Regions from separate parts of the Rheinheimera tilapiae genome, predicted to be linked through region 4. Evidence: predicted binding sites of a transcription regulator. Region 4 holds the regulator's gene; each other region holds the start of a gene.

Region 1 (8,199 bases), on a different contig from region 4:
GGCTTGACACCAGGCACTGAGACAGACCTGTGCAGTATTTTCGGTGGCGAATTCGATTTTTTTCAGTGCACGAGTCAGTTCGACCCATTTCTCCCGATAATCAAAGGTATTGGCAAAAAAATGCTTTTCAATAAAGACACGGCCTTTACGTCGCAGGCCGTCGGAAAAAACCAAAGTTCCAAGAACTGCAGTTCCAGCGACTACGAAGACCACTTGCAATAAGGTAGTCCAGTTGCCTCCGATATAACTGAGGTAGTAACCCACAACGGCTAATAAACATAAATAAATGCCAGCGGCCAGCACCAATGAACTTTGCAACACAATGTCCCGTGATACGTAGACATTGATGCCCCAAGACTTAATCCGTTTCACTGCAACAACCAGAAACGGCAGCATAAACAAGTTCACAAAACCACGCGCTTGCCAGGTTTGTTGATTGATTTTGCTCAATAGCGCGGCTTCTGCCAGCAGATAGAAATCAAGCAATAAGCAAATACCAACAGCAATAATTAACGGCTTAAATTGCCATTTCTGCCCACCGGATTGTCGGTACAAGGTCTCAACCATCGCCAGCATAACAATAACCAGCAATAGTGTTCCCATCAGGCGTAAGCCGGCTGTTTGCAAAATAAACCAGCCAACGATTAACCAACTACACAAGACCAACAGTGTCAGTTGTACTTTTTTTAATGCTAGCCATTGTCGAAGCGAGATGTCTGTTTTGCTAAGTGCGGACAATAAAAACAACAACAACAGTGATTTTTGAATTGTTTCAATGACAAATGAGAAGTCAGTGACAAATGCCAGCTGAAGCGTCACGCCATTGTGAACTGCCCATAGCACTGAACACAGCGTATAAGCCGATAACAACGATTTTTGTGAAGTATGGACTCGGACGGTGAGCTGAAGTGCCCAAAACAACAGATAGCCAATTGCAGCCAACAGAAAACCAAATTGCCCTGGAGTAACTTCAATATTCATGGTTGGTCTCTATTCGGTGCCTGAGATAACAGCTGATGCAGGTGTTTGATCGGAATCGCATAAGAAATACCGCTAGGGTCGCTTAAAATCGCCTCGCGACTGCTTTTAACCAGCACCATATTGATCACTCCTACCACTTCACCAGTATCCTGACGATACAACATGCTGCCACTGTTACCTGGGTAAGCGGTGCCATCTAATTGATAAATCATAAAAGGGTCACGCAACTGACGCAGAGTTGCGGCAGAAATAACCTGACTGTTCTCAGCAGGAATAGCGATCGGTGTCAGGGCGCTGAGTAGCGCACCATGAGTAGCCGGGTAAAGACCTAATACACCGGTGATCGGGTAGCCGGTGAAGGCTAGTTGGGTGCCTTCGGCCACGTAATCTGATGATGCGAGCTTCACGGCGGGCAACGTCTCGGCAATTTCCAGCACGGCGAGGTCGTGCGACCGATCCAACAGTGTTTTCTTGATCTGATGAACTTGCGGTTGTTGACCATGGCCTGACAATACAACATAAATTTCGTTTTTATTTTTATCCACCGGCGTTGCGATCACATGATGATTGGTGACAATCAGGTTGCCGGGGGCGACGACAAAGCCAGACCCTAGCAGTTTAAGGCGTGGTGAAGCGGCAGGGCTATAAATGGCCAACGCAACGACTGAGGGTTTCAGTTGAGTGATTAGTTCGGGCAATGCTGCCTGCGCTGGCTTTATCAGCCCACCCAGACTAAGGACGCAGAGAATTATCCGTAACTGTCGGTAAATCAGGCGTTCCATACTTATCAGGCTCGCTCGGTGCTGGACTAAAATCGAATTCGCATCTTGAGCAAATTGGTACATACTGAAACTCTCAGTTCAGTGGCAGGTGCATGATGTATTGGTGGCCAGTATGACACAACTGCAATCGCATGAAATAGTACCAATTTTTTCTGGTGGCGGAACCCGATTGCCTTGTTATGTAGGAATCTTGATAGCGCTAAAAGACCTCGAGCTAAATTTTCATAGTCTGGTCGGTGTGTCTGGCGGCAGTATTGTGGCTGCGATGGTTGCTGCAGGCAAAACCTTTGACCAGATGCGTGATCTCGCGCTTCATACGGATTTTAAACAGTTCCGCGGATTTTCTTTGATGAATTTAATCCGAACAGGTGGGCTCTCCAGTGGTGATACGTTTGAACGCTGGATGGATAATCAACTTGCTGGCGCTCGTTTTTGTGATTTGTTGTTAGATCTGCATGTCCTGGCGACAGACATCAATGGCGGTGGTCCTGTGGTATTTAACAAAGCACGAACTCCACAGATGAAAGTTTCAGAAGCGGTGCGCTATTCCATGTCGATTCCGCTGTTGTTTTCATTCAAAACTTTTGAAAATCATGTGATGGCGGATGGGGTTATTCTGGCGGAAGATGCTCTGCATCAGGACTGGTCTGGTCGTGACGTGCCTGTGGTATGTTTCAGATTAAAAAGCGAAGGTGAGGATAAACCGATCATCCGACGTAGACTTTTCCCGTTGGTGTCATATATTCTCATGTTAATTCAAACATTTATGAATGCGATGTCGAGAGAGTACGTGCATGCTCAGTATTGGCACAACACCGTACTGATTAATACCGGCGACGTATCGTCAGTAGATTTTGCCTTGCCAGTGGCAAAAAAAGAGGAACTATTACGTCAGGGCTATGATACAACCATGGCAGTGATCCCACATAAGCTCGGTTGGATCCGTACTGAAGTGGCGACGAGTCAGCGGGAACGTCAAGTAGGTTTGTCATAGCACATCGATTTTCTATACTAAAGGATCAGGACCTGATATCAGCTGCTAAACGCGATTTATGTGTTGGCACTTTGCAGTTGAATCGAAGGGATGGATAGCACCACGGTTGAGTCATGTCGTGCTTGCCGGTGAACATTGAGGAATCTGTCAGGTTTTTATGAAGCATTTAAAGAAACTACAAGAACTGCCTATAGTCGGAACTTTGGTGAAAAAAGCTATTGGTGCAATGGTTAGTAATAACGCCAGTAGTATATCGAAGCATTTTTCGCAGTTCCTGCAACCGCAATTGGCGTTAACTGAAGAGTTAAAGCAGAAAGTCTATAACGTCAGGCATCAGGTTTATTGTGAAGAGTTAAAATTTGAACCGGAACGGCCTGACCGGGTGGAGCTCGATGATTTTGATGCGCATTCGATCCATTGCTTCGTACGACATATGTCCAGTGGCAATATGGCTGGCACGGTTCGCTTGATCACATCTGCAGATGATTCAGAGTTACTACCTATTGAGAAATATTGTCTGCACTCTATTACGGACCATGAATTCAGCCCGGCAGCTTTCCCGCGCAATAAGATCTGTGAAATCTCACGTCTCGCGGTACTTGAACAGTTTCGTCGACGGGAAGTGGATAAGTTCAAAGGCGCCGCGACCGGTGCAATCAACGTCGAAGCTTATTCCGAAACAGAGTTACGTTGTTTTCCTTATATTGCTATTTGCCTGTATTTTGCCGCTGCATCGACGGCATTTCATGCCGAAAAAGAACACGCTTTTGTCATGATGGAGCCTCGTCTGGCGCGCAGTCTGGCGTTTGTCGGGATTAAATTTCATCAGATAGGCCCTGTCATTGACTATCATGGTCGGCGGGCACCATTTTATATTAACAAACCTATGTTATTTGACGGTTTGTCTCCGGGTTTCAAGAAGTTATTAAACGAAATTGAAAAGTCTCTGGCAAATTCAGTCAAAGAACACGGTTTTACCGATGGCCCGTTGGAGCCAAAAAGAGACTCAACGAAAAGTATGCTCCCACAGCGTTGAGTTGACAGGAATATATAATCAGCGGCAGTCACATCGGGCTGCCGTTTTTATTGCGATAAGGACCTCAGGATGAACAACGATCCGCAATCAGCTACGCTGGCTCTTATGAAATGGCGTCAGTTACTTGGCGATGAGTATGTCATTACAGACTCTGAACCGTTGAAGTTGGCATCAACTGCAACTTTTGCCACAAGTGCGGCGGTAACCGCAATAGTTAAACCTGCCCGTGACCAGGTTGCAGCGGTTGTTGCAATAGCGGCGGAATTTAATATTGCTTTGTATACCATCAGCTCAGGTAAAAATTGGGGTTATGGATCCAGAGTACCCAGCATTCAGCACGCAGTTTTGCTTGACTTGGGGCGTTTAAACGAGATTTCTGGTTACGATCCTGAGCACCATCTGATCACTGTTGGGGCTGGAGTCACGCAGCGGCAGTTGGCAGACTTTCTGTTGGCACAAGGCGGCATGGATTGGATGGATTGTACCGGCTCGCATCCTGATTGCAGTATTGTCGGCAATACGGTTGAAAGGGGATTTGGCCATACCCCTTATGGTGAGCATGCAAATTTTATCGGGGCCATGGAGGTTTTGCTGGCTGATGGCAGGATCATAAAGACCGGTTTTGGTCGGTTTGATGGCGCAAAAGCCAGCGGAATGTACAAATGGGGATTAGGCCCTGCACTTGACCAGTTGTTTCTGCAATCAAACCTCGGCATCGTATTGAGCATGACTATCTGGTTGATGCCAAAGCCGGAGAAATTCGTAGCGTTCTATTTATCTGCGTCAAATGAAACTGCGTTAGAACAGATTGTTCAGGCATTGGTACCGCTGAAACGTAGCGGCGTGATTACCAGTCTGCCGCATATCGCAAACGCCTATCGCGTATTGGGCGGCATGCAACAATACCCCTGGCCATTTGTTGAAAAAAGATCAGTTCAATTTCCATTACCGGGTGATATTACCGAACAACTGAAAAAGCAGTGGCAAGTAGGTACCTGGAATTTGTCCGGAGCACTCTATGGCACCAAGGAACAAGTTGCCAATGCTAAAAAGCAAGTCCGTAAATCGTTAAGGCGGGTGAAAGGGGCAAGACTTAATTTTATCAGTGACGAACTATTGCGGTTTATTGAGATTTTTCAAAAGCCGATTGCATTCGTTACCCGGATGGATTTACCGGGTATGTTGAAGGTGTTGCGACCAGTCCAGAACATGATGAAAGGCCAGCCCAGTGCACAATTTTTGACTAGCTCATACTGGCGAATGAAAACTGTGCCAAATGGTCGCTTTGATATGGACAAGGACAACGTTGGACTGATTTGGAGCGCGTTTGTCGCGCCAGCGGATGCGAAAAATGCACGTCAACTGATGGATATTGTCGACACAGTATTACCAGAATTTGGTTTTGAACCAGCGGTGACTCTGACGCTGTTAAACGAGCGGTGTATCGATGCGGTCGTCAGTATTTCATTTGACCGCACTGCTAGCGCGCCTGACGGACAGCGTTGGGATGAGCTCGCATTGCAATGTCGCGATAAGTTGTATCAATCAATGTTTTCCTGTGGATTCTACCCATATCGCACCGATGTCAGCAAAATGGCCGAAATGGTGCACTGCGGAGATCCACAGTATCTGCAGGTCTTAGCAGATCTAAAACATGCTTTGGACCCGCACGGCATTTTAGCGCCGGGACGGTACATCGCATCAGCGTCAGAAAAGTTTACAAGTCAAGTAAGCATTTAAATGAGGCGTTGTGTAAGTTGCTGTATTTTAATGATAAATAAAGTTGGCATGCCAGTTGCTTTATCTCTGTCAGTAATAGTTTTAGCCTGGCAGTAACTGGTAGGCGAGTCAAAAATACAAGGTGGTAGTAAAATGAAATTTAAAACTCTTTTATCAGTAAGCGCTCTGTCAGTTGCAATGTTCGCAGGTTCAGCACAAGCAGCTGTGATCCCAGCTCTGCAATTCGCAACTCAATCTGGCTGGTTAGCTGATGGTGTGAATTCTTCCAGCAAGCAAGCAAATGGCACCATTTACGATTGTGCTGCTGGTACAACAGATGCTGCAAACGGTTGTGGTCTGACTTTCACAGGCGCAGCTGGTCTGCCAAATGCGTACGATACAGTTTCTTGGGGTTCTACAACTGCAAAAAGCAGCCTGAATATCGCTTCTAAAACTGACGTTCTGGTTACCAACGGTGCTTGGGTTCAAACTGGTTTAATCACTCACTCAAACAAAACAATTCCAACAGGTTCACGTTCATTGTACAAAATGGACCTGGAAACTCTGTTTGCAATCGTTAACCCACCACTGGGCGCGAATTCAGCAACAGTTGGTATTCAGTTCAACGAAACTCCAAACCTGGGTGACTTGTCAAAATGTGCAGGCCCACAATTATCTACTACAGGTTGTGATGACACGTTCCTGATCAAACTGAATCTGCCAGCAATCAACTTCTGGGTTGGTGCTGAACACTATAAGATTTCTTTCAAGCTGAACCCATTGTCAGGTGTTACTCAGTCTGTAGTAAATCCAGACGGTTCTATCTTACTGGTTACTCGTGAAGGTACTAACAACCAGCTGGAACTGTTAGCTCAACTGACTATGTCTGTTCCTGCACCTGCTACAGTAGGTATGTTAGGTCTGTCACTGGTTCTGCTTGGCCTGCGTCGCCGCGCAAAATAATTGCGATAGTTGCAGCACCTGATGTTGCAACATAAATAAAAAACCCGGATGGAAACATCCGGGTTTTTTATTGCCAGAATTGACATACCAGTACTGCAGCAACCCGGCACACTTATTCAATCCTGCTGTAAGCTACATTTTTGCTTGGCACATAGCCTTGGCTATGACTGGCAATTTATCCGTTTAGAAGTACAAGACTGTTGTTCCAATTCAGCTTTATTTTCAGGGAGTTGAATTGGGTCGGTAACGTGAATGTGAACTTTCGCCCAAATGCCAAACCATTGCAGCCAGCGTCAATCAGAGCCAATAAAAAACGGATGCCGAGAGCATCCGTTTTTAATGTTGAGCAAGCCACCTGATGTTTAGTTCAGCTTTGCTTTCAGAGCGTTAACCTGAGCTGCGGATATGGACTTATCACCGGCAATTTTATCTAAAATCGATTTCGCTTTATCCTTCTCGCCTTTTTTGATCAGCCCATCAGCGTAGTTTAATAACACCGCTGCATTATCTGGCCGGATTTTTAACGACTCTTCGAACTTCAGTAGAGCGGCGTCGACTTTACCCGATGCAAGCAGTACCGCGCCATGTGTGTCGAGTACATCCGGATTCCGTGGCGCTAATTTTATGGCACGTTCAATATACTGAGTGGCTTCAGCCAGCTTGTTGGAATCAAGTAGAGTCCAAGCCAGATTGTTTAATACTGCAACATTGTCAGGCTCTTTAACCAATAGTTGGTTAAACATCTCAATCGACTTGTTCTTATCGCTCTTCAGCATCAGGTTGGCATAAAACAGCTGAAGTGGACCGTCATTAGGTTTAGTCGTGAAATGCTGTTCTACAAACTGCTGAGCTTTTGTCAGATCTCCGGCACGTTCATAAGTATCGGCAATCATCAATGCCGCCATCGTTGACTGGCTTTGCTGATAACTTTCTGTCAGCGCGACCAAGGCTTCTTTTGGTTTGGCTGCAGCCAACAAGATCCGGCCTTTGATAAACTGCACATCAGCTTTACCAGCCTCTTCGGCTGGCAGGGTTGCTAGCAGCTTCAGTGCTTCGTCATTCTTGCCATTTTCTGCCAGTAATTGTACCTGAGTACCAAATAACACTTTGTCTTTAGGCGACTTTTTCAACTCTTCTGTAGAAACGGCAAGCGCTTTTTCAATCTGTTTGTCCAGAATGAGGGCGCGGATATAAGTGTAGACTGACTCGCGCTCGGCGGAGTTCATCTGATACCACTGCGCGGCGACAGCCAACGACGCTTTGATATCTTTTTTTACTGTCCGTTCATGTTCAATCAGTAAGGCCCAGTGTAAAGCGTGACGTTCTGCTAAGGGTTGCTTGCTTTCTTCAAGTACTGTCAGTGCTTTATCTTGCTGTTTTTGATCAACTAACATCCGGGCATATAACACGGCCACGTTATAGTTGGCTGCATCTTGTTTATAGAGTGCTTCAGTGCGTTTTAGTGCTGAACTATCTGCCTCTGTACGCGTCATCGCATAAAGTTGCTCTAGCGCAGGCAAATATTGTGGATGTTTATCCAACAGCGTTTCTAAAGTGGCTTTTGCCGCGGCATTGTCTTGTTTTGCCTGTTCAGATACTGCTTTTAACAGGTAGGTGAAAGGTAACTCACTTTTTGCAGCCAATGCGTCTTGAATGTACTGCAAAGCAACGGCGTCATTGCCTTGTTGCAAAGCCGAAAATGCCAGCATGTTCAGGCCTTGCAC
Region 2 (8,199 bases), on a different contig from region 4:
TCCCTATGAACTACTGAAAAAACAAATTTTTCCTGAACTTGAGAAAGATCACCGTAATGTCAAAATCTGGTCGGCCGCTAGCTCCAGTGGGCAAGAACCTTATTCAATTGCGATGACAGGTCTTGAGTATCAACAGATGCGCCCTGCAGCATTCGGTTTAGGTGTTCACATATTGGGGACGGATATATCCAATACGATGCTGGAACATTGCCAACGTGCTGAATACGATGGATTAGCATTGTCGCGTGGATTGTCGCCGGAGCGCCGTACTAAATTTTTTGAAGATAGTGGGAATGGCATGATGCGCGTGAAGGATGCTGCTAGGCGTAATGTCAGCTTTCGACATTTGAATCTGCTTGATAGCTACACATTGCTTGGTAAATTTGACATCATTTTTTGCCGCAATGTACTGATATATTTCTCGCCTGAAGTTAAAGCAAAAATTATCCGTCAGTTTGCACAGGCTCTGAACCCAAAAGGCTTCCTTATATTGGGCGCTTCCGAGTCTTTATCCAGCACCAACAATGACTTCGAGATGATCCGCTGTAATCCAGGTATCATCTACCGCCGCAAAAACTAGGTTTTGCTGACAACAAAACCTATTTTCACTTCAACACCGTTATAAATCTGACACCGCTGTTGGCCTGACTCTTGCTAACAAACCAATAGGGTTTGATGAAGGGGCAGGTCATGGCCATCAGTTTTAATAACGCATTTGGTTTACATGAGCAGGGGACGTTACTACGTGAACGTCGGACTGAGTTGTTAGCTAATAACATCGCCAACGCAGATACACCTGGCTACAAAGCGCGCGATTTAGATTTTCATACTGCGCTGACAAATGCGCAGGCGCGGCAAACTGGGTCTCTGCATCAATCTGACGTCAATCACTTTGATATTTCTCCATCCACTCGGCACGAAGTGCTATTCCGCAACGCAGATCAAACCGACACTGGCGATGGCAATAGCGTGGACATCCATCGAGAACGCAATGCATTTAGTCAGAATGCCATGGAATATCAAAGCTCCCTTCAGTTTTTGAACAGTAAAATTAGTGGATTAAAGAAAGCTTTAGGAGGGCAATCCTGATGAGCTTATACAGAGTTTTTGATATTGCCGGAACAGGATTGACTGCACAGGCCCTGCGATTAAATACGACTGCCAGTAACATTGCCAACGCGGAAAGTGTCAGCTCAAATTTAGAGTCGACCTATCGGGGCAGGCATCCGGTGTTTGCAGCTGAGTATGACAATGCAATGTCGGAACAAGGCGCTGGCGTTAAAGTACTTGGGGTCGTCGAGAGTGATGCACCACTGAATAAAGAGTACAACCCGGCCCACCCGCTCGCAGATGAGAACGGATTTATCTACAAACCAAATGTAAATGTGATGGAAGAGATGGCCAACATGATTTCTGCATCACGCTCTTATGATGCCAACGTGCAGGTCGCTGATGCAGCAAAACAAATGCTGAGCCGGACTCTGACCCTTGGTCAGCGTTGATAAGGAGTAAATGATGACCACGGTTTCTAATACAAGCGGTAGTAGTTATATCGATAGCTTAAAGGGCGTCAATGATGGCGCAAAAAAAGAAGACAGCGGGGCGTTAACCCAGTCTGACTTTTTTGCTTTGTTGACGCAACAACTGGCGTTTCAAGACCCAACCAAGCCAGTCGAGAATGATCAAATGATTGCTCAAATGACCAGTTTTACGATGGCCGATGGCATCAGTTCATTGAATACCAATTTCAAAGATTTTGCTGCCAGCATGAATTCAAATCAGGCTCTGCAGGCATCCAGTCTGGTTGGACGTAATGTAAGGGTCAATTCGGATACTCTTATTTTTGATGGCACCAACAAGTCTTATGGCGCTATTGAGGTACCAGGAAAAACCACCTCAATGAAAGTCAGTATCTATGATGCCAGCGGTGCTCTGGTGAAAAGCGATACGGTGTCGAACCCTGACGAAGGTAAGTTCGAGCTGGCATGGGACGGAACAAATGAAGCGGGTGTGAAACAAACAGCTGGTCTGTATACGATGAAAATCGACGCCACCGTCGATGGTAAAAGTCAAAGCCTGGTGACGTCGAGCTATGTACCTGTTGCGAGTGTCACACTCGGCACTTCAACCGCAGACATGAAACTGAATTTACTTGGCCTTGGTGCCAAAAAAATGTCGGACATTTTAGAAATTGCAGCAGGCTAATGCCTGACTATCGAGGTGAACTATGAGTTTTAATATTGCATTGAGTGGTCTGGCTGCGGCCCAGAAAGATCTGGATACCACCGCAAATAACATCGCTAACGTGAATACGACTGGTTTTAAAGAATCCCGTGCTGAATTTGCCGACGTATATGCTGGCTCAATTTTTTCTCCAGGGCGCACCAAAGTGGGTGATGGTGTCACGACGTCACAAGTCGCACAACAGTTCAGCCAAGGGGCGTTGAAATTCACGCAAAACTCGCTGGATATGGCAATCACCGGCGATGGCTTTTTTGCTCTGACTGCTGATTTGGCCTCGCGAGATATGACCTTTACCCGCTCCGGCGCGTTTAAACTCAGCAAAGATAATTTTATTGTTGATAATAACGGCAACTTTTTGCAGGGCTACCCTGTTGATCCGGCTACGGGGTCAGCCAGTTCAGTCAGCCTGAGTACAACCAAACCGATCCAGATCCCAAGCACTGCTGGCGCCCCACGGTCGACGAATAATGTCTATATGACGATGAACCTGAATTCGACGATGACGGCACCAGCGGGCGGTTGGCCAGCATTTAATCCGACTGACAAAGCAACCTATAACAATGGTGCCACAACATCTACCACTGTCTATGACAGCTTGGGTGAACCACACGTGTTGTCATTCTATTTCCGTCGGACAGCGACTGCGACAGACAATGATTGGGAAGTGTTTGCCGTGTTTGATGATAATACTGCGGCCCCACCAGGAAACGCGACGAATGGCGCTTACTTTGGTACAGGTACTTTGCTGAGGTTTGATGCCAATGGTCTGCCGGAGTCTCCAACTTCCACGTCGATGCCAGACCTGGTGATCCCATCCGCTGCGTTAAACACAACAGCGTACTTAACGAATGGCGCTCAGTTTACTTCTAACCTGACGGTTAATTTTAGTAACTCTGCAGGGACGAATTTCCCAACGCAATATGCCAGTAAGTTCGAAGTAGGGTCTCTCAATCAGGATGGCACGACCGTCGGTCGTTTGACCAGTATTGATATCGATGCATCAGGCAAAGTGATGGCTAGTTATAGTAACGGCGATCAAACATTCTTGTCTCAGGTCAGTATGGTAAAATTTGCCAATCCACAAGGCCTGACGCAGGCCGGCAATACATCCTGGAAGCAAAGTCTGCGCTCGGGTGAAGCGCTGGCAGGGGAAGCCAATACCGGCACCCTTGGCGCTATCAACTCTTCGGCTTTGGAAAGTTCCAACGTCAACCTGACCAACGAGCTGGTTGATTTGATTGCTGCGCAGCGTAACTTCCAGGCTAACTCGCGGGCACTGGAAGTAAACAGCTCGCTGCAACAGACAGTCCTGCAGATCCGCTAATTTAGCCGTTGATTTGAAAACCACCTTCGGGTGGTTTTTTTGTTTTACGGCAGCAGTTATTCGGCACTATGTTGCCGCAAGCCTTATCCGGCAAGGCTTTCTCATTGTGGCACCATCCTTGCTTTAACTTATTGAGCACACAAGGGGGATCACTATGGATCGCATGGTTTACATCGCAATGACGGGCGCTAAAGAAAATATGAATGCGCTGTCAGTGCGGGCTAATAACCTGGCTAATGCCAATACCGTTGGTTTTAAAGCAGATTTAGCGCAAGCGCGCGCCATGCAGGCTTTCGGCGATGGCCAGCCAACCCGGGTGTTTGCGCTCACTGAAATGCCAAGTCAGAATTTTGACGCCGGCGAAATCAAAGTCACGCAGAACGAACTAGATGTAGCTATTCAGGGCGACGGCTGGTTCGCGGTTGAAGATGGTGAAGGTAATGAAGCCTATACCCGTGCCGGCAACCTGCAAGTCAGCGCTCAAGGTTTTTTACAGACCTCGTCAGGTCTCAATATTATCGGTGAGGATGGGCCTATTGAGGTGCCTCAGCCGATGAGCAAAATTGAGATCACCAAAGACGGTGGCGTTAATGTATTACCACGCGGAGCACCTTCAACCGCAATGGTGGAAGTTGCTCGGATCAAGTTGGTAAAGCCAGAAAATCAGGACATGTTTAAGGGCAATGACGGCCTGTTCCGACGCAAAGACGGTGAAGCAGCTGAAGTTGACCCGACAGTGAATTTGCTCAGCGGTGCCGTCGAAGGCAGCAATGTCAACGCGGTGTCTGAAATGACTTATATGATCAACCTGCAAAGGCAATATGAGCTGCAGGTAAAAATGATGAAGACGGCCGAAGATATGGACCGTCAACATAATCAGGTACTTCGTATCATCTAGAGCTTAAAGCTCAGGAGGACTCTATGCATCCGGCACTTTGGATCAGTAAAACCGGCTTAGACGCCAAACAGCGCGACATTTCGGTGATCTCTAACAATTTGGCGAACGCCAGTACAGTTGGCTACAAAAAAAGCCGCGCTGTGTTTGAGGATTTGCTGTATCAAAATATCAACCAGCCAGGCGGACGTTCGTCGCAGAACTCAGAGTTGCCGAATGGCCTGATGATTGGTGCCGGGACCAAAGTGGTCGCGACGCAGAAAAACTTCAGTCAGGGCAATCACATGAACACTGACAATGCGTTGGATGTGATGATTCAGGGACCAGGATTTTTTGAAGTGTTGATGCCAGACGGCACCATTTCTTATTCCCGTAACGGCCAGTTCACAACGGATAACGAAGGTAATCTGGTCACATCCGGCGCAGGTTATCAGATCCAGCCAACTATCACTATTCCGCCTGAAGCCACCGAAATCACCATTTCTCAAGATGGTGAGGTGTCAGTGAAGCTGCCTGGACAAGTCGAAAATGCCGTGTTGGGTCAGCTTGTTGTGACCAATTTTATCAATCCGGCAGGTCTTGAACCTATCGGCCAAAACCTGTTTAAACAAACCGGCGCCAGTGGCGACCCGGTGCAAGGCGTACCAGGTATTGAAGGTATCGGTTTTATTGTACAAGGCGCATTGGAAGCATCTAACGTCAATGTGACTGAAGAGTTGGTAGGCTTGATTGAGAGTCAGCGCGTCTATGAGATGAACTCCAAAGTTATCTCAGCTGTAGATCAGATGCTGAGTTTTGCGATCCAGCAGCTCTAAGTGCAAGGGGGATTTATGCGGCAGTTATGGCTGGTGTTGTTGTGTTGGGGGTTGGCATCTTGTGCTACCTATACGCCGGAAGCATTTCCGGATGATCCTGCTTTTGCGCCGTTGCCGCCAGAACCTGCAGCAAAGCCGGTGCTAAATACCGGTTCTCTGTATGCCAATGGTTTGTCCAATGGTCTGTATTCAGATAACAAAGCCCGGCGTGAGGGCGATATCATCACAGTGGTACTAAAAGAAAATACTCAGGCCTCGAAAAAGGCTAAAACCGAATTTGGTAAGGACGCCAGCAACTCTGTTGACCCGATGATTGGTCTTGGCGGGCGTAACGTGTCCGTGGCGAACAATACTTTGCAGCTGGGGATCAATTCCAGTAGTGAATTTAAAGGCGATTCGAAAGCAGACCAAAGTAATAGCTTAGTCGGTGATATTTCAGTGAATGTGCTGCGGGTGATGGCAAACGGTAATTTGGTGATCCGTGGTGAGAAATGGCTGACATTAAACACCGGGAAAGAATATATCCGCCTGACTGGCGTGATCCGGCCAGAAGATGTCGATTCGCGCAATACTGTTGAATCGACCAAGATTGCTAACGCCCGAATTGAATATAGCGGTACTGGTGCCGCGCACGGCGGACAAGGTCCTGGTTGGCTGACCCGGTTCTTTTCAAGCGCACTGTGGCCATTCTGAGGCAAGGGGTAATTTATGTCTAAGTACATGTTCAGTTTACTGTTGATTCTGCTTGGCACGTCGGCTCAGGCGGCACGTGTCAAAGACGTGGCAACTGTCGAAGGTGTACGTCACAACCAACTGGTTGGTTACGGTCTGGTGGTTGGTTTACCGGGGACTGGCGAACAAAGCCCTTTTACCGAGCAGAGTTTTAAAACCATGCTGGCGAATTTCGGCATCAATTTACCGGCCGGGATGAAAGCACAGATTAAAAACGTCGCAGCCGTTGCAGTGACTGCAGAGTTGCCACCCTTTGCCAAACCGGGCCAGAATCTGGATATCACTGTGGCTTCTGTCGGCAGCTCCAAAGGTCTGCGTGGCGGACAGTTATTACAGACTTTTCTAAAAGGGCTGGACGGGCAGGTATATGCCGTTGCACAGGGTAGTCTCATCGTGTCAGGTCTTGGTGCTGAAGGGGCCGATGGTTCACAAGTGGTGGTCAATACGCCAACAGTTGGCCGTATTCCGAATGGCGCTACCGTTGAGCGTGAAGTGCCAACGCCATTTGCACAGGGCGACTACATCACATTTAATTTAAATCGTGGCGACTTCACGACCGCCAAAAATCTGACAGCAGCCATTAATCAGTTTATTGGTGCTGATACTGCACGCACACTTGATGCACGTTCAGTACAGGTGCGCGCGCCGCGCGATATTGATCAGCGGGTGTCTTATCTATCCACGCTGGAAAATCTCAGTTTTGAACCTGCCTCCGATGCCGCCAAAATCATAATCAATTCGCGCACCGGCACTATTGTGATTGGTAAAGACGTGCGGCTGTTTCCGGCAGCGATCACGCACGGTGGTATGACAGTAACCATTGCTGAAAACCCAACTGTAGTGCAACCGAATGCATTAGCCGGCGGTCAGACGGCTGTCGAGCAAAATACCATTATTGATGTCCGGCCGGATAAATCGCGGATGTTCAAATTTGACCCCGGCACCACACTGGATGAGCTGGTACAAACTGTGAATGCAGTGGGCGCAGCCCCTGGTGACCTGATGGCTATCCTGGAAGCACTGAAAGAAGCTGGCGCTATCCACGGCGAACTGGTGGTGATCTAATATGGGCGCGCCACAAGTAGATGTGTCGTATCACGACCTCTCCAGTCTGAATGATATCCGAGCTTTAGCCAGCAAGGATAAAGTCGGCGCGATCCGGCAGGCGGCACAGCAGTTTGAATCGGTTTTTATGGGCATGCTGATGTCGAGTATGCGCAAAGCAAACCAGACGTTTGAGGAGGATAACCCTTTAAACAGTCAGGCGACCGGATTTTATCGCGATATGTACGATAGTCAGCTAACTGCAGAGTTATCAAAAAAGGGCACGCTGGGACTAGCAGATCTGATGGTACAGCAATTGGCTCCAGAAGCAGCAAAAAGTAAAGCGGCGAGCCTGGTATCCACATCCAATCAGTTTTCTGAACAGACAGAAAAATCGTTGCCACTGGAAAAGATGGTGCACGCCAAAGTACTGCCTAAGCATCAGGCGATGAAACTTGATGCAGAACGTATCATCTATCCGGCGCAACATAGCATTGAGATTAAACCTTCGACGGCGGGTGCCGTCACTGCGCTTGACGGACAGACAGAGATTCCCGTAGCTGCAAGTCCAGCAGTGGCAGGCTTGCATCAACTGGGTGCGGAGATTGTCGTCGCACAATCCATCGTTCCGGCAAAAGCCGGTCAGTCCTCCGTTACTACGATGGCGCAATCCACACCGCCGCTGATTTCGGTTGCTACAGACGTCGAAACAGCAGATCCACTTGCTGCGTTGCAAGGACCTGAAGCCGAGTTTGTCCGCAATATTTTGCCAGCAGCGCGCCAGGCTGCCCGTCAGCTCGGACTAGAGCCTCTGGCATTGGTGGCGCAGGCTGCACTGGAAACCGGTTGGGGTCAACGTATGTTAAAAGCCGCGGATGGCCGTGAAAGTTTTAATCTTTTTGGCATTAAAGCGCATGGCGAATGGCAGGGCGATGTGGCCGTGGTGGATACATTAGAATACCGGCAGGGTATTGCCCGGCAGGAAAAAGCAAAATTTCGGATTTATCAGGATGTTCAGGCCAGTTTGCAGGATTATGTCGATTTTATTCGCCAACAACCGCGTTATCAGGATGCAGTAGCGGTCAGTCATGACGCGGCGAATTATTTCCAGCAGCTGCAAGCTGCTGGATATGCGACGGATCCAA
Region 3 (8,199 bases), 230 kb from region 4:
CAGCTCACTAAAGCGGTGTCGGGTACTGCCGCAGCGGCGCAGTCGCTGGCGAATGGTACTATTCCCTCGCTGGATAGCCGCTACAACGTTAATTTACCAGTCAATACCGAAGGCGCGGGTAAAATCGGTTTCCATATTTCTAAGCTCGGAGACGGTACATTAATTGACCTTGAACTGTCAGCGCTTGAAGTGGAAAACAAAGCTGAAATTGTCGCTTCTCCGCGGATCTCTACGGCGAATCAGAAAAAAGCCCGGATTGAGCAGGGTGTGGAGATTCCATATGTACAGGCTGCATCAAGCGGTGCAACGACAGTGGAATTTAAGAAGGCCGTGTTAAGTCTCGAGGTTACGCCACAGGTCACGCCAGACAATAAAATAATCCTCGACTTGACGGTGACCCAGGATACTGAAGGTAAGGTCGTGCAGACGCCAACCGGTAACGCCGTCGCCATTGATACCCAGCGCATCACGACTCAAGTACTGGTAGATAATGGCGAAACGATAGTGTTGGGTGGTATCTATCAGCAACAAACTACCAATACGGTTTCTAAAATCCCGGTGTTAGGCGATATTCCATACGCTGGCGCTTTGTTCCGTCGCTCGCTGGACAAAACCGAGAAAAAAGAATTACTGATTTTTGTTACACCAAAAATCATCAACGAGACCCGCTAATTGCAGAAGGGACAACCGAACGGTTGTCCCTTTTGAACTTTTGCTTGCGAAGCCCGCGTCAATACTGCCATAATTCAGCGCTTAAAATTTTCACGGGAGCTTTTTGGTCCTGACATCAACCCTCTTGAGTTAGCTGAATTAGCATTACGACATATGGCAGAGAAACGCAATATCTTCCTCGTTGGCCCAATGGGCGCAGGAAAAAGTACCATTGGCCGTCACTTAGCAGAAATGCTGCACCTCGAATTCTATGATTCGGATCAGGAAATTGAACGCCGTACCGGCGCCGACATTGCCTGGGTCTTTGATCTGGAAGGTGAGGAAGGTTTCAGGGTGCGCGAAGAAAACGTCATTGAAGACTTAACAGGTATGCAGGGCATTGTGCTGGCAACTGGTGGTGGATCGGTACTGAGTCGCGAGACCCGTAACCGTCTGTCAGCACGCGGCATTGTGGTTTATCTGGAAACTCCGATTGAGAAACAGGTAGCCCGCACACAACGTGATAAGCGTCGTCCGCTGTTACAGACCGAAGAAGCACCACAACATGTGCTGGAGCGTCTGGCGGCAGAACGCAATCCACTGTATGAAGAGATCGCAGATTTTACCATCCGTACCGACGAGCAAAGCGCCCGCGCTGTTGCTAACCAAATCGTCGAACAACTGGGTTTTTAATTTCAGAAGGGAGCTGTAGATGGAAAAAGTTGCGGTTCAACTTGGTCTGCGCAGTTATCCCATCCTGATTGCTCCGGCGCTTTGTCAAAGCGCCGCTGAGCAACCCGAACTCACCCCGATCTGGGGATACAAAAAAGTCGTCATTATTTCCAATCCTGTAGTTGCAGCGTTGTATCTGGATAAGGTGCGGGCACTGTTTGGCACTGCGGAAATCAGCGAGTACCTGCTGCCTGATGGCGAGGCTTATAAAACCCTGCAGTCGTTTGAACAGGTCAATTCTTTTTTACTGGAACAAAAATTCCCACGTGATGGCTTATTGGTTGCCTTGGGCGGCGGTGTGATTGGCGATCTGACCGGTTTTGTCGCGGCCTGTTATCAGCGGGGTGTCGACTTTGTACAAATTCCAACCACCTTGTTATCCCAGGTTGATTCGTCCGTGGGTGGTAAAACCGCCGTAAACCATCCGCTGGGCAAAAATATGATTGGGGCTTTTAAGCAGCCTCAGGCTGTGCTGATCGATACCAATATGCTGCAAAGCCTGCCGCCGCGTGAGTTCGCCGCTGGTATGGCCGAAGTCATTAAATATGGTCTGCTTGGTGATGCTGCGTTTGTGCAGTGGCTGATTAGCCATCAGACGCAGCTCCAGGCGAAACAAGAACCAGTCATTAGCCAGATGATCCGCCATTGTTGTCAGATGAAAGCCGACATCGTCAGTCGGGATGAAACTGAACAGGGTGAGCGTGCCCTGCTTAATCTCGGCCACACCTTTGGGCATGCGATTGAAGCCTGGTTGGGTTATGGCAGCTGGTTGCACGGTGAAGCCGTCGCGGTTGGTATGCTGATGGCTGCGCAACTGTCAGCGGCGCGCGGCTGGATTGACATTGCTGATGTGGATGCGATCCGCAGTTTATTGTTAGCAGTACAGTTACCGGTAACGCCGCCGTCTGGTATGACAATTCAGCATTTTATGCCCTATATGAAGACCGATAAAAAGGTCAAAGCCGGACAAATGCGCTTTATCTTGTTGCAACAATGCGGACGTGCGATTATCGTCGATGACGTGACAGAACAAGAACTTATTCAGGTATTTGGCGCCGCATATGGCTGATTTACATCAAAAACTGGCGACACAGCAAGGCTTGTTGCCGTCACAGCGCCAATGGCTGGAACGGTTGGTTTTTCAACTCGAGTTTAATCCTTATCAGCTGATTTATCTGATTGGTGGGCCAGGCTCCGGTAAATCCACACTGGCCTTAGCGGTCGCAGATCTATTATCCGACGAATTCAATCTGGCATTGCTGACAGTCGAACCTGAACTCAGCGCCGGTAAAATTCGTCAGCATTTACTAGAGCAGTGGTTTGGTCACGGTGTGGTCACCGATAAGACTCTGCTCAGTTTGATTGGCGACCGTGAGAGTCGCCAACCGTTGGCACTGATCCTAGACCAGTCGGAGTATTTGCCTGAACAATTGTGGACTGAGCTGGCTGAAATCCCATGCCTCGTGATCGCAACCGCAGAACAAGCTGATGCACACGCTGAACTCAATTTACCGCTGGCGCCGATCACAATGGAAGACGCCGGAGTTTTGCTACAAGACAGCGCTTTCAGTACATTGACCATTGCGGAACGCCTGGCGCAGTCCCAAGGTAATTTACACGTCTTATTAAATCCGCAACTGGCGGCAAAGACACCTAAGCAGCAAAAGACTACTGTTCAAACAGCATCCGTTGCCGGACCTCTATGGGTTTTTACCATCGGGATGGCCGTGATTGTTGGTGTCGTTGTGTTCTGGTTCTGGACTGAACGTCAGCTGCAACAAGGGGATGGCATCGGTACACTGACTTATCTGCCAGAAGAGCAGGAAGTCGCTGGCACTGTGACTCAAGTCAAAGAGGCGCCACCGCCGCCGCCGGCCGAGAAAGCCGTAGTTGAACAATTGGTCAACCAACTGGAAAAAGCTGAACGTGGTACCGCGCAGGCGAAAGGTCTCGAGAAGCCGGTAGATTTCACCGAACAAAGCGCTCCGGATCTTACTGGCGCTAATAAAGAATCTTCCGCAGCTGCTGAAGATGCGTCATTAACGCCGGCTACGCAGCAAGCGACCAGTACAACAGACACTGCAGTTGTAGAAACGACACAACCGGTGGTGGCTGAGACGCCGCAACAGGATTTAGCCGCTGAGATCAGCGCTGAAGTCGGCACTGTAGCCAGTACAACACGCCCTGCGACTTCGTTGCCGGAAGAAGCCACAGTCGAGTCTGAAATGGCGGCAGAATCAGGTAATATTACGACGCAGCGAGCGCCAGCCACGACGACAGCAGTTACTGAGCCAGTAGAAGATTTAGCGGCAGAAGCGTCGGCAGAGTTGAATCAGGCACCAATCGATACTCAGACGAAGTCTGGCGGTGCATACCGCTATAGCGAATCTGATCTGTTGTCATTGCCGGGCACCCAATACGCACTGCAATTGGTGGTGTTTTCCAATGATACAGCGCTGCAGAGTTTCCGTCAGTCGTACAGCAATCTACAAACTTATACCTATGAGCGGAAAAAAGACGGTAAACGACAGCTGGTTGTAGTGATGGCGCCTTTCTCTAGCGCGATTGTCGCTAAACAACAGACGGCGCAACTACCGGTGCCTTTACAGCAAGGGTTCGCCAAGCCGATCAGTGATATCCATAGTGAAATCAGTACTAACTAATGGGCAGCTGCGTTGACTAAAGCCGTAAAAATAGCCAAACAACGTGCTTTCCTGAAATGGGCAGGCGGTAAGTACAATCTGGCCGAGGCGATCCGTCAGCACTTGCCGGTTGGCGATTTACTGGTTGAGCCTTTTGTCGGAGCCGGTTCAGTATTTCTCAATACCGATTATCCTGCTTATGTTCTGAATGACATTAATGCAGATTTGATCGGATTGTACCGGTTATTGCAAAGTCAGCCAGATATGCTGATTGGCGCAGCACAGCAGTTTTTTACTCAGCAGAACAATAACAAAGAACGCTTCCTTGAACTCCGTCAGCAGTTTAATCAGAGCGAAGATTTACTTGAACGCTCTTTATTGTTTTTGTATCTGAACCGGCATTGTTTTAACGGCTTATGCCGCTACAACCAGTCCGGTCTGTTTAATGTACCTTTTGGCAAGTATAAAAAACCGTATTTCCCGGCTGCAGAGATGTGGCGTTTTGCCGAAAAAGCGCAAAAAGCCGAGTTTACCTGTCTGAGTTATCCGGAATTATTTGCCCGGCTGCCAGCGCCGCCGACAGTGATTTATTGTGATCCACCTTATGTGCCGTTGTCGAAAACGGCGAGCTTTACCTCTTACGCAAAAAACAGTTTTACTTTTGATGATCAGGCGGAGCTTGCCAATCTGGCAGAAGCGGCACAAGCGGCCGGTCATACTGTGGTGATTAGTAATCACGATACGCCGTTGACCCGGAAGATCTATGCCGGCGCTGAACTGGATTCAATCCAGGTTGGACGCTCTATTAGTCAGAAGGGTAGCAGTCGCGGAAAAGTCGCTGAATTGTTTGCTATTTACCGACAGAAGTAAGCCGACGCTAGGTTCAGCTGAGTACCCAACGCACGATCAGCATTAAACCCAGTACAAAGCATAATGTGACAATCACGCCGGCAATAATATAGGGCAGAGGATCTTGGGTCTGAAAGTCTTGTTGGCGTTGTTGTTCAGATTGCACACCGATAAAAGCGCCGAACACAGCTTTGAGGATTTGTCTGAGTCCGGGCTTAGTGCCTGTCATCAGCAGAAGAGGCCGTTATTCACTATCTTGGTGGGTATGTAGCCGGTTCAGTAATTCCAACAAATCAATAAAGTGGAATTGGGTAGAGCGGCTATGACCTTGCGCCCAGCCTAACCAGCTTTGTTGTTGGGTGCCGTCACATTGAAGTTGCAGGGTTTCAATTCCCGACTCCGCCACCACAAGCTGTTGTTGGCAGCTGGCCATAGCATTCTGCTGTTCCGGACCTTGAGAAATCGCGATAGCGACTGTCAATGGCAGCAGCAGCAACGCAGATTTCAGCAGAGTTTTTGTTTTCATCAGAACGTCCATGCAAATAATAACTGGTGGATTTTACGCCAGCCCCTTGGCTGTGGCAAGAAAAAAACCGGCGGCCTTGCGGCTGCCGGTTCGGGTCGTGGACAAAGGCTGTTTTTTTAATTTTTTATGATGTCGTATCTTTCTGTTGTCAGAAAGTCTTGCTCAAACTCAGTACTAAGCGGCCATCACACAGATCGCAGCCCGCACTGCCTTCGATATTCGTTGACGCAAATTTCAACTGCACGGCGGAACCCAATACCGAAGTACCTAAACCAACACTCCAGTCCAGATACGCATCACCGCGCAATGGGCCGGCGGCAACAAAGGTATTGTACTCAGCGTTGTCGGCAAATTGGTTGTGGCCGAGGTGCAACAGCAAACTTAAACTGTCATGCAACACGTAGGTGTAGTCTGCTGACAGGTAGTAGTACTCATTAACGCCAGACGCAAAATAGTCATCTGAGTAGGCGAAACCAAGGACTAAGTCTTTGTAAATAAACTTAGTATAGAATTCGTTGAAGTTAAACTGGTCGGTTTCATTGTCGCCGTTTGGATAGCGGTATTGCATTGCACCGACGTCAATGGTCCAGTCTTCGTTAATTTTTCCGGTCCAACCGGCCAGAATGTCCAGCTCCATGGAGCCATTGCCGAATTTAATATTAGAGGCCCAGGTGGACAGGTAAAATCCAGACTCGCCAGTCAGCGTCATACCGCCTTGCAAGGCCATGCCTTCATTCGTCTGTGAAATACCACGGAACAGATAGTCAGACACATAACCCACGTTACCGGTCAGTGTGGCGGCTTGTGCAGCACCGCCAAAACAGCTGGCGACCAATAATGCGATAGCGCCCAGTTTTTTTCCCTGCATCAACGAACTTGTTGTTTTAGTTGCCATTGTTTTCATTTGCTTTGCCCTTATCTGTAATGGTCGCCAAAGGTAATTCCAGTTCTGTGCCATCAATGAAAGATGTTTTATTTCAATAAGATAGACTTTTATCGCTGAATCAACCAGCGGTAAATGCGCGATAGTGGTGCAGAGTTGCCTGTTTTTTGGGCGCTTCGTTGGATGCATCATCGGTAAAGCGGCTGCGCGGCGCTATGAAATCGGCTACAGTGACGACTTTGCAAGCTGGGAGAGACGAATGTTACCGTTTTGGATAGCCCCTTCTATTTTGTCGGCGGATTTAGCCCGCCTCGGTGATGATGTAGCCCGCGTGCTGGCTGCAGGCGCCGATGTCGTGCATTTTGATGTGATGGATAACCACTATGTGCCGAATCTGACCTTCGGCCCGATGCTGTGCCAGGCACTGCGCAACTATGGCGTCACGGCGCCGATTGATGTGCATCTGATGGTGGAACCGGTGGATAGCCTGGTGCCGCAATTCGCCAAAGCGGGTGCTTCGATCATTACCTTCCATCCGGAAGCGTCGCGCCACGTCGACCGCACTTTGCAGCTGATCAAAGATGAAGGTTGTCAGGCTGGTTTAGTGTTTAATCCGGCGACGCCGTTGAGTTATCTCGATTATGTGTTGGACAAGGTGGATGTGATTTTACTGATGTCGGTAAATCCGGGCTTCGGTGGCCAAAGCTTTATCCCGGCGACGCTGGATAAATTGCGTCAGGCGCGTCAACTTATCGACCAGAGTGGTAGACCCATCCGGCTGGAAGTCGATGGTGGTGTTAAAGTCGACAACATTGCAGCCATTGCCGCTGCCGGTGCGGATATGTTTGTCGCGGGTTCGGCTATTTTCAGCCAGCCGGATTACCAACAGGTGATCACGGCGATGCGCACGGAGTTAGCCAAAACCCGTCCAGCTTGAGCAGAAGCTCACATGGACCAGCCTTGCAACGGGCGTGGCAAAGCTGGCCGAACCGGTTATAATCGGCGCAATTTTTTGACAATACTGCCAAGCAGATGATGCAGTATGCAGACAGGATCCCAGCGTTCATGCAGAAGAATACGGCCAAACCTATCGTTTTATCCGGCGCGCAGCCGTCCGGTCAGTTGACTATCGGTAATTATCTCGGCGCCTTGCGTCAATGGGATCGGATGCAGGATGACTATGATTGTCTGTATTGCATTGTTGATTTACACGCTATAACGGTCCGTCAGGAGCCAGCCGCACTGCGCAGCGCTTCGCTCGACTCTTTGGCTCTGTATCTGGCATGCGGGATTGATCCGAAACGTTCTGCTGTATTTATGCAGTCGCATGTACCTGAGCACAGCCAGCTGGCGTGGGTACTGAACTGCTACACCCAATTCGGTGAACTGAGCCGGATGACGCAGTTTAAAGACAAATCAGAACGCCATAATAACAACGTCAATGCAGGCCTTTTCACCTATCCGGTGTTAATGGCTGCTGACATTCTGCTTTACCAGGCCAATCAGGTCCCGGTCGGTCATGACCAGAAACAACACCTGGAACTGGCCCGCGACGTTGCGATGCGGTTTAACGCTTTGCACGGCGATATTTTCACTGTGCCTGAGCCGTATATCCCGCCAGTTGCAGCACGGGTCATGAGCCTGCAGGAACCAACCAAGAAGATGTCAAAATCAGACGAAAATCCGTGGAATTTCGTTGGCTTGCTGGAAGATCCAAAGATGATCAGCAAGAAGTTCAAAAAGGCGATGACGGATTCTGAAGATCCGCCACGTGTGTATTTTGATATCGACAACAAACCGGGTGTGGCTAACCTGCTCAGTATCTTATCGGGCGTCACCAACAAATCAGTGGATGCACTGGTCAATGAATACGAAGGCAAAATGTATGGCCACCTGAAAGGTGATGTCGCGGATGC
Region 4 (8,199 bases):
GGCGGCCATGACAACTAGCCTGCCTGGTGGATTTGGCGCTGTACGTGAACTTTGTGACCTGTTATTACTCTCTCAGCACAAGTTTGGGAATTTCTCAGGAAGCAGCACATGATCAGGCAATTGCTCTGGTTATTTCTGGTACTGACCGGCGCCACAGTGTTATACAGCTGGATTGAAGCGGCTGATGAGCCAAAGCAAAAACCGGTAGAACGTGAATTGGTACCGGATTTTGTCGCCTACCAGCTGACCCGGCGCAGTTTTGACAAAGACGGTAATTTGTCCGGCCAGGTCAAAGCTGCGCAGATGGCGCATTTTGAGCAGCTGGGTCAGATCCAGTTTGAACAACCGGCTTACACGCTGTATGAAGATCGACAACCACGCTGGCAAATTAGCAGTGCTCAGGGTGTGTTTTATCAGGATAACAAAGTGATCCTGGAGCAAAATGTTCAGGTGGATAACCTGCATTCTGACGAAATGTTCAAACAAATTCAGACAGAACAGCTGGAAATGCTGCTCGATACGCAAATGCTGCAAACCGACCATCCGGTACTGGTACTGGGCCAGAGTTTTCAAATCCATGGTCAGGGTTTGCAAGCCGATTTAGCCGCGCAAAAATTGCGCCTGTTCAAGCATCAGGGGACGGTATATCAACATGAAAATCAATAAGCTGGGTTGTTTGTGCCTGCTGTTAATCAGTATGACAGCCGCGACAAAAACAACCGATTTCAGCGAACCTATTGAAGTCAACGCCGACCGCAACGAAGCCAGCCTGAAACAGCAAATGCTGGTCTACTCTGGCAATGTCATCGTCAAGCAAGGCACCTTATTGATTAAAGCTGAAAAGCTGACAGTCGATCGCTCCGCCGGTGAAGGTAAAGAAGTCTTCATCGCTGTCGGGCAACCTGCGGTGTACTCACAGGTGCTGGATGGTGACAAACCGATCCAGGCCAGTGCCGAGGAAATTCGTTATGCGATGGCAACCCGGGTGCTGACACTGACCGGTAAAGCGGAAATTACCCAAAGTGGCAGCCTGGTACGTAGCGCCAAAATTGAATATGACCTGCTGAAACAACAACTCAGTGCCGAAGGTGAAAAAGGCAAAGAGCGGGTCACAACTATCTTTACCTCTGAAGGAAAATAGGGTGAAAAAGCTTGTTGCTGCGCACCTGGCGAAGAGTTACAAAGGCCGCCAGGTAGTCAAAGACGTCAGTCTGGAAGTCGGTGCCGGCCAGATTGTTGGATTATTAGGTCCAAATGGCGCCGGCAAGACCACCACATTTTATATGATTGTTGGCCTGGTGCCGTCTGACAAAGGTCAAATCACTTTGGGCGGTAATGACATCACTTTTGACCCGATCCACGCCCGCGCCCGTCAGGGGATCGGTTATTTACCGCAGGAAAGCTCGATTTTCCGCAAGTTAACGGTGTTTGATAACCTGATGGCTATTTTACAGATCCGTAAAGATCTGAGCGAAGACCAGCGTGAACAAACTGCTGACGAACTGCTGGATGAGTTTAATATCACCCATATCCGTAACAGTCTGGGCATGAGTCTGTCCGGTGGTGAACGGCGTCGGGTAGAAATCGCCCGCGCTTTGGCTGCCAATCCAGCCTTTATTCTGCTGGATGAACCTTTTGCCGGTGTGGATCCAATCTCAGTGCTCGACATCAAAAAAATCATTCAGCACCTGCGTAATCGTGGCATCGGCGTATTAATTACCGACCATAATGTCCGCGAGACCCTTGATGTTTGTGAGATCGCCTATATCGTCAGTCATGGGGAGCTGATCGCCTCTGGTACACCGGCTGAGGTATTAGCCAACCAGCAAGTCAGAGATGTATACCTCGGTGATCAATTCAGGCTATAGTTAGCAAAAAACCAGTCCCCAGCTGGTCGTCAGGAGTGACAAGAAGTACATGAAGCCATCTTTACAACTTCGGCTTGGACAGCAATTAACAATGACGCCTCAGCTGCAGCAAGCTATCAAGCTGCTTCAGCTGTCGACCATTGAATTGCAACAGGAAATCCAGGAAGCACTGGACGCCAACCCGCTGCTCGAAGCCGAAGATGAATTTAGTTTTTCCGAAGCCCCCAGCGGCAATGAATTGCAAAATACTGACCCTGCGCCTGAACACAACAGCGCTGATGAATATGCTGAACCGGAAGTGCCGGATAGCAGCGAGTCAATGACCGAACAGAACATCAAAGAAGATTTGCCACTCGACAGTAACTGGGACGACCTGGTCAGTGCAGCCCCGGTCTCTGGCACAGGTTCACCAGACGAAGATACTGTGTTCCAGGGCGAGACCACCGAAACCCTACAAGATTATCTGCGCTGGCAAATGCAGCTGACACCGTTTAGTGAAACAGACCGCGCCATTGCCGAAATTATTATCGAAGCCATCGACGAAAACGGCCTGCTGACCATCAGCTGTGAAGACGTGCTCGAATCGCTGGGCCTTGATGATATCGAAGCGGACGAAGTGGAAGCCGTGCTGAAACGGATCCAGCTTTTTGACCCGGTTGGTGTGGGTGCCCGCACAATCCAGGAATGTCTACTGATTCAGTTGCGCCAATTTGACCCGCATACGCCTTTCCTGAAAGAAACCTGCGAAATAATTAAGCATCACAGCGAATATTTAGCGAATCGTGATTTCCGTTCTCTGATGCGCGTGTCTAAACTGAAAGAGGATGATCTGCGTGAAGTGATGCGACTCATCCACAGCCTGAATCCCCGCCCTGGCGCGGATGTGATCCGGCAGGAACAGCAGTATACGGTGCCGGACGTGTCGGTGAAGAAGGTCAAAGGCCGCTGGATGGTCGAACTGAATCCCGACGCCTTCCCGAAAATCAGAATTAACGAACAATACGCGGCGATGTCGCGACAAGTACGCAATTCATCAGACAGCCAGTTTATCCGCTCGCATCTGCAGGAAGCCAAATGGTTCCTGAAGAGTCTGGAGAGTCGCAACGAAACGTTATTAAAAGTGGCCAACTGTATTGTTCAGCAACAACAGGCGTTTTTTGAACATGGCGAAGAAGCCATGAAGCCGATGGTGCTGAATGATGTGGCAGAGATGGTCGGCATGCACGAATCAACGATTTCCCGGGTCACTACCCAGAAATATATGCATACCCCGCGCGGAATTTTTGAACTTAAGTTCTTCTTTTCCAGTCATGTCAGTACAGAGAGCGGTGGCGAATGTTCGTCAACCGCAATCCGGGCCTTTATTAAGAAATTGGTGGCGGCGGAAAATCCGGCCAAACCGCTCAGTGATAGCAGAATGGCCGAGATCCTGTCGGAACAGGGGATAAACGTCGCGCGGCGCACCATCGCCAAGTATCGGGAATCTCTTTATATTCCGCCGTCTAATCAACGTAAGAGCTTGCTCTAAGTAAGTGCTCACCTAAGAAGGAAATGTCTATGCAAATTAATCTAACTGGTCGTCATGTAGAAATTACTGCAGCACTGAGAGAATATGTAGACAGCAAATTTGCCAAGCTTGAAAAGCATTTTGAACATATCAACAATGTGCATGTTGTGCTCAATGTCGAAAAGTTAAAACAAATCGCCGAAGCCAAACTGCATTTAAACGGCGGAGAGGTGTTTGCGCAGTGTGAAGATGATAACATGTACGCCGCGATTGACCTGTTGATCGATAAACTGGATCGTCAGGTCATCAAACACAAAGAGAAGATTTCTCGTCACTGAACTCTGGATTTATGAACCTAAGCTCAATGTTATCGGAGGACTGCACAAAAAGTGCGGTCCTTTTTAATAGTAAAAAACGCATCCTTGAATACGTCGCGGAGCTTGCACACCAGCATATGCCGGAATTGTCCGAGTCCACAGTATTCGAAGCGCTGATGGCGCGGGAAAAGCTGGGCTCAACCGGTATTGGCGGCGGCATCGCCATTCCTCATGGCAAACTGAAAGGCGTGACAACCCCTGTGCTGGTGTTTGTTGTCAGTCAGGATGCCATTCAATTCGATGCAATTGACAATCAGGCCGTGGATATATTCTGCGCCATCCTCATTCCGGAAAATCAGTGCCAGACGCATTTGACGACGTTAGCCGGCATCGCCCGACTGCTCAGTCAAAAGGATCTGACGCGAAAAATCCGTCATGCTGGCACGGATCAGGCACTGTATCAGTTGCTGCTCAGCCATGCTGACACAGGCAGCGCCAAATGAAATTACTGGTGGTTAGCGGCAGGTCAGGTTCAGGTAAATCCGTCGCGTTACGGGTGATGGAAGATTTAGGCTACTACTGCGTTGACAATATTCCGGTCAATTTGTTGCCCACCCTCGCCAATGCGGTGATGGGACAATATGAACGTGTCGCCGTCAGTATCGATGTGCGCAACTTACCGCAGGAACCGGAGGAACTCACCGAGATCCTGTCGTATCTACCGCGTAAAGTTGAACTGACCATCCTGTACCTCGATGCCGACCATACCAGCCTCATCAAACGTTTTAGTGAGACCCGCCGGCTACACCCGCTGTCGCATCAGGCGATGTCACTGGACGAAGCCATTCAGCGCGAGCAACAGTTACTGGACCCAATATCCAGTCGCGCCGATCTGTATATCGACACCACAGAACTAAACGTACATCAGCTGACCGAGCAGTTACGCGAGCGGATCCTCGGGCAGAAAACCGGTCGCTTGGTGATGTTATTTGAATCTTTTGGCTTTAAATACGGCATTCCGAAAGACGCAGACTTTGTCTTTGACGCCCGCTTCCTACCCAATCCACATTGGGAACCTGAATTGAAGATCCTGACTGGTCTTGACCAACCAGTGAAAGATTATCTGGAAGCGCAGCCGGTGGTCGCGAAATATACCTGGCAAATTAACAGCTTTATCAGCACCTGGTTGCCACACCTCGAACGCAATAACCGCAGTTACCTGACGATCGCCATCGGTTGTACCGGCGGACAACATCGTTCGGTTTATATTGTTGAGTCTTTGGCAGAAAGCTTCCGGGCTTTACGCGAAGACGTGCAAATCCGCCACCGGGAGTTAGTCCGTCACCATGGCAAATAGCTTTAAAGATACTGTCACCATCGTCAATCAACTGGGTTTGCATGCCCGTGCCGCCACCAAGCTGGCGCAGCTATGTATGCAATTTGATGCCAAAATTGAACTGCAACAAGACGGCCGCAGCGCCGATGCCAGCAGTGTGCTGGCGTTGTTAATGCTGGCCAGCAGCAAGGGCAAAAATGTTGATGTGGTGACCAGCGGTGAGCAGGCTGAAGATGCACTGGTCGCAGTGACTACACTGATCCGCGCAGGTTTCGACGAAAACTAAAACTCGCAGCCAGCCGCGCTTTAGCCTCGCGGTTCCAGTCCTGCGGTTTCTCAGTCTTTTGGTATTTGATCCTGTCCCTGCGTGTTGTCACAGGCTTTTAGTCGATGGTGCAACGCCACTTTAATCAGCATGTGCGCGGTCACTGGTGCCGAAATAAACAAAAACAATGCAATTAACAGTTGTTGCAGACTCAGCGTTTGCTCATGCAGATTAAAATACAGCAATGACGCAAGCACAAGGCTGCCAAGCCCTAAAGTAGTGGCTTTAGTCGGGCCATGTAGCCGGGTATAAAAATCCGGTAACTTCAGCAGCGCCACCGACCCCAGCAACACAAATAATGCGCCCAATAGCAACAAGCCACCAATCACCCACTCCAGTATGCTCATCTAGCCCCCTATTCGATAATATCGCCGCGTAGCATAAACTTGCAGACAGCAACTGTACTGACAAAGCCCAGCATCGCAATCAGCAGCGCGGCTTCGAAATACAGCTGGGTCGAGACATAAATCCCATACACCAACAACAGCGCGATACTGTTGATATACATGGTATCCAGCGCCAGTAAACGGTCTGCTAAATCCGGTCCACGCAATAGTGACAGCCCATTTAACAATAGTGCAAACACGATCACACTCATCACAGCAATCAGGATCAGACTGAACATGCAAAAATCTCCTTCAGCGGCATTTCATAACGCTGTTTCAGCTCCGCGATCAAGCGTGCTTCATCTTGCAGATCTAACACGTGTAATAACAGAAACTGTGGTTTATCAGCACTTCGCGGAAGTAATTCAGCGCTGACTGTGCCAGGGGTCAGGCAAATCGTGCCAGCCAAAATCGTTAGCGGCAATGGCTCAGTCAAATCTAATGGCAGCAGCACAAAACCTGGCCGCAGTGACCTGTTAGGTCCAAGTACAACTTTAATCACCTGCATATTGGCGATGACGATGTCCCATAACACCATCAACAAATACCGCGCCAATAAGCCATACCGGCGCACTGCCGGCTGTGGTTCACGAAAACCACGACTAAGCCATGGGATCAGCAGCGCCAACAACACTCCCGTCAATAGAATCAACGGTGAGAAACTGTTGTGCAGCGCGCACCAGACCAAGAGCAGCGATGCACTGCGCAGGGGGGTGGCAAATAAGGTCTGTCTCATCAGTGTACTCCCACGCCAGCCTGCAGCTGTGCAATTGCATCAAGGCAAAATTGGGTCCACCAGTTGCCACACAGCACCAACGTCAGGCCAGATATCAACAATAAAGCCACTGCGCTAACCGGCAACCGGCTGGCCGGACTTAGATCCTGAGCCGGTGAGTTGGCACGCCAGAACAGCATGCTGCCGGCCCGACTTAATGCAATCAGCACGGCCAGACTGCTCAGTAACAGCACCGCAACCAGCAACATACCCGCCGGATGGCTGGTAATGCCCTGAAGCAGCCAAAGCTTGGCGATGAATCCAGAGAATGGGGGCATACCAATCACTACCAGCGCACTCAACGCAAACAACCAGCCATACAGTTGCGGCTGGACCAGACGGGGCCCAGGCACGAGACGATCGCCGACACTGCCGCGTTGCTGGCCTATCTGGTCGGCCAATAAAAACCATACTGCGCCAATCCAGCTGGAATGAACCGCATACAACAAGGCCGCAGCTTTGACTTCAGCGACTCCACTGCCCAGCGCGGTCAATAAGGTACCGGCTGATAACAATACCAGCGCGGCCGCCATGCCTTTTAAATCCACCGCAGCCAACACCATCGCAGTGGCAAGCAGCATCGTCAGCAACCCGCCCCACCACAGCAATGTATCGCCATAACCACTTAGCGTGCCGGCTGTTGCGCCAAACAACAGACCAAACACCCGCAGCAGGCTATAAATACCAACTTTGGTCATTACCGCAAAAATCGCCGCTACACTGGCATTGGCTTGGCTGTAGGCCGCCGGCAACCAGAAATGAAACGGTAACAACGCAGCTTTTAAACCAAACACAATCAGCAACAACGCCGCCGCCGCTTTTACTGCCAGCGCCTGCGACGGCTCCAGCACGCTGATCCGCTGCGCCATATCGGCCATATGCAACGACCCCAGCATCGCGTACAGCAACGCCAACGCTAGCAAAAACAGCGCCGAACCAACCAGATTCAGCACCACATAATGCAGTGCCGCCTGAATACGTTTTTTGCCACCGCCATGCACTAACAGGCCATAGGACGAGATCAGCAGCACTTCAAAAAATACAAACAGGTTAAACAAATCACCGGTCAGGAAGGCGCCGTTCAGCCCCATCAGCAGAAAATGTAATAACGGATGGAAATACGCGCCCTTTTCATCATCACCGCTGCAGCTATATAGCGTCACCGCCAGCGCCAATAACGATGTCAACCAGACAAACAGCGCCGATAGCTGGTCCGCCACCAGCAAAATGCCAAACGGCTGCGCCCAGTTACCAAGTAAATAATGTTGTGCCGGTACATTGGTTTGCTGCCACAACAGCACTGAGCTGACCAAGAACGTCAGCAGCATGGCCACAACACTGTAACTACGCCGTCGCTGCGCGGCCCCCGTCAGTGGCTGCAGCAACAACAACACCGCAAATAAAGCCGGCAATAAAATCGGCAGAATGACTAAATGTGACATCAGGGCATCCCCCGCTTCGGCGAGCGTTGATTATCTAATTCGTCATGCCCAAGTTCGGCACGCGAACGGATCGCCAACACGACCAGGAATGCGGTCATGGCAAAACCAATCACGATTGCGGTCAGCACCAGCGCCTGCGGCAGCGGATCAGCGTAGCGGGCAGAAGCCCCCAGCACTGCGCCGGCGCCGGCAGTGAGTCCACCGCTGACAAAAATAAACAGATTCACTGCGTAAGACAGCATG

What was found. The regulator sigma-54, encoded in region 4, starts transcription at its own class of promoters, with help from an activator protein. The targets are predictions, from matches to a motif close to TGGCANGNTNCNTGCTT.
Region 1: the regulator sigma-54 is predicted to act here: its motif matches at 5,578-5,594, upstream of ACFFJP_RS07825 (THxN family PEP-CTERM protein).
Region 2: the regulator sigma-54 is predicted to act here: its motif matches at 3,676-3,692, upstream of flgF (flagellar basal-body rod protein FlgF).
Region 3: the regulator sigma-54 is predicted to act here: its motif matches at 6,341-6,357, upstream of ACFFJP_RS12440 (TorF family putative porin).

Annotation. Positions count from the first base shown of each region.
Region 1 covers NZ_JBHLXP010000001.1:1,803,239-1,811,437, forward strand. Annotated here, with positions in the region: gene prsK (XrtA/PEP-CTERM system histidine kinase PrsK) at 1-981, opposite strand, end outside; gene ACFFJP_RS07805 (trypsin-like peptidase domain-containing protein) at 978-1,679, opposite strand; gene ACFFJP_RS07810 (patatin-like phospholipase family protein) at 1,876-2,757, shown strand; gene ACFFJP_RS07815 (PEP-CTERM/exosortase system-associated acyltransferase) at 2,915-3,793, shown strand; gene ACFFJP_RS07820 (FAD-binding oxidoreductase) at 3,863-5,533, shown strand; gene ACFFJP_RS07825 (THxN family PEP-CTERM protein) at 5,666-6,475, shown strand; gene prsT (XrtA/PEP-CTERM system TPR-repeat protein PrsT) at 6,838-8,199, opposite strand, start outside.
Region 2 covers NZ_JBHLXP010000005.1:384,176-392,374, reverse strand. Annotated here, with positions in the region: gene ACFFJP_RS18110 (CheR family methyltransferase) at 1-580, shown strand, start outside; gene flgB (flagellar basal body rod protein FlgB) at 691-1,089, shown strand; gene flgC (flagellar basal body rod protein FlgC) at 1,089-1,502, shown strand; gene ACFFJP_RS18095 (flagellar hook assembly protein FlgD) at 1,513-2,205, shown strand; gene flgE (flagellar hook protein FlgE) at 2,228-3,568, shown strand; gene flgF (flagellar basal-body rod protein FlgF) at 3,723-4,466, shown strand; gene flgG (flagellar basal-body rod protein FlgG) at 4,490-5,278, shown strand; gene flgH (flagellar basal body L-ring protein FlgH) at 5,294-5,971, shown strand; gene ACFFJP_RS18070 (flagellar basal body P-ring protein FlgI) at 5,987-7,075, shown strand; gene flgJ (flagellar assembly peptidoglycan hydrolase FlgJ) at 7,077-8,199, shown strand, end outside.
Region 3 covers NZ_JBHLXP010000003.1:339,242-347,440, reverse strand. Annotated here, with positions in the region: gene ACFFJP_RS12475 (type IV pilus secretin PilQ) at 1-672, shown strand, start outside; gene aroK (shikimate kinase AroK) at 826-1,344, shown strand; gene aroB (3-dehydroquinate synthase) at 1,364-2,452, shown strand; gene ACFFJP_RS12460 (SPOR domain-containing protein) at 2,445-4,046, shown strand; gene ACFFJP_RS12455 (Dam family site-specific DNA-(adenine-N6)-methyltransferase) at 4,059-4,895, shown strand; gene ACFFJP_RS12450 (DUF2970 domain-containing protein) at 4,909-5,103, opposite strand; gene ACFFJP_RS12445 (hypothetical protein) at 5,119-5,400, opposite strand; gene ACFFJP_RS12440 (TorF family putative porin) at 5,549-6,268, opposite strand; gene rpe (ribulose-phosphate 3-epimerase) at 6,543-7,220, shown strand; gene trpS (tryptophan--tRNA ligase) at 7,349-8,199, shown strand, end outside.
Region 4 covers NZ_JBHLXP010000003.1:573,261-581,459, forward strand. Annotated here, with positions in the region: gene kdsC (3-deoxy-manno-octulosonate-8-phosphatase KdsC) at 1-112, shown strand, start outside; gene lptC (LPS export ABC transporter periplasmic protein LptC) at 109-666, shown strand; gene lptA (lipopolysaccharide transport periplasmic protein LptA) at 653-1,141, shown strand; gene lptB (LPS export ABC transporter ATP-binding protein) at 1,143-1,868, shown strand; gene ACFFJP_RS13465 (RNA polymerase factor sigma-54) at 1,918-3,396, shown strand; gene hpf (ribosome hibernation promoting factor) at 3,426-3,713, shown strand; gene ptsN (PTS IIA-like nitrogen regulatory protein PtsN) at 3,740-4,195, shown strand; gene rapZ (RNase adapter RapZ) at 4,192-5,049, shown strand; gene ACFFJP_RS13485 (HPr family phosphocarrier protein) at 5,039-5,314, shown strand; gene ACFFJP_RS13490 (Na+/H+ antiporter subunit G) at 5,365-5,700, opposite strand; gene ACFFJP_RS13495 (K+/H+ antiporter subunit F) at 5,709-5,978, opposite strand; gene ACFFJP_RS13500 (Na+/H+ antiporter subunit E) at 5,966-6,475, opposite strand; gene ACFFJP_RS13505 (monovalent cation/H+ antiporter subunit D) at 6,475-7,956, opposite strand; gene ACFFJP_RS13510 (Na+/H+ antiporter subunit C) at 7,956-8,199, opposite strand, start outside.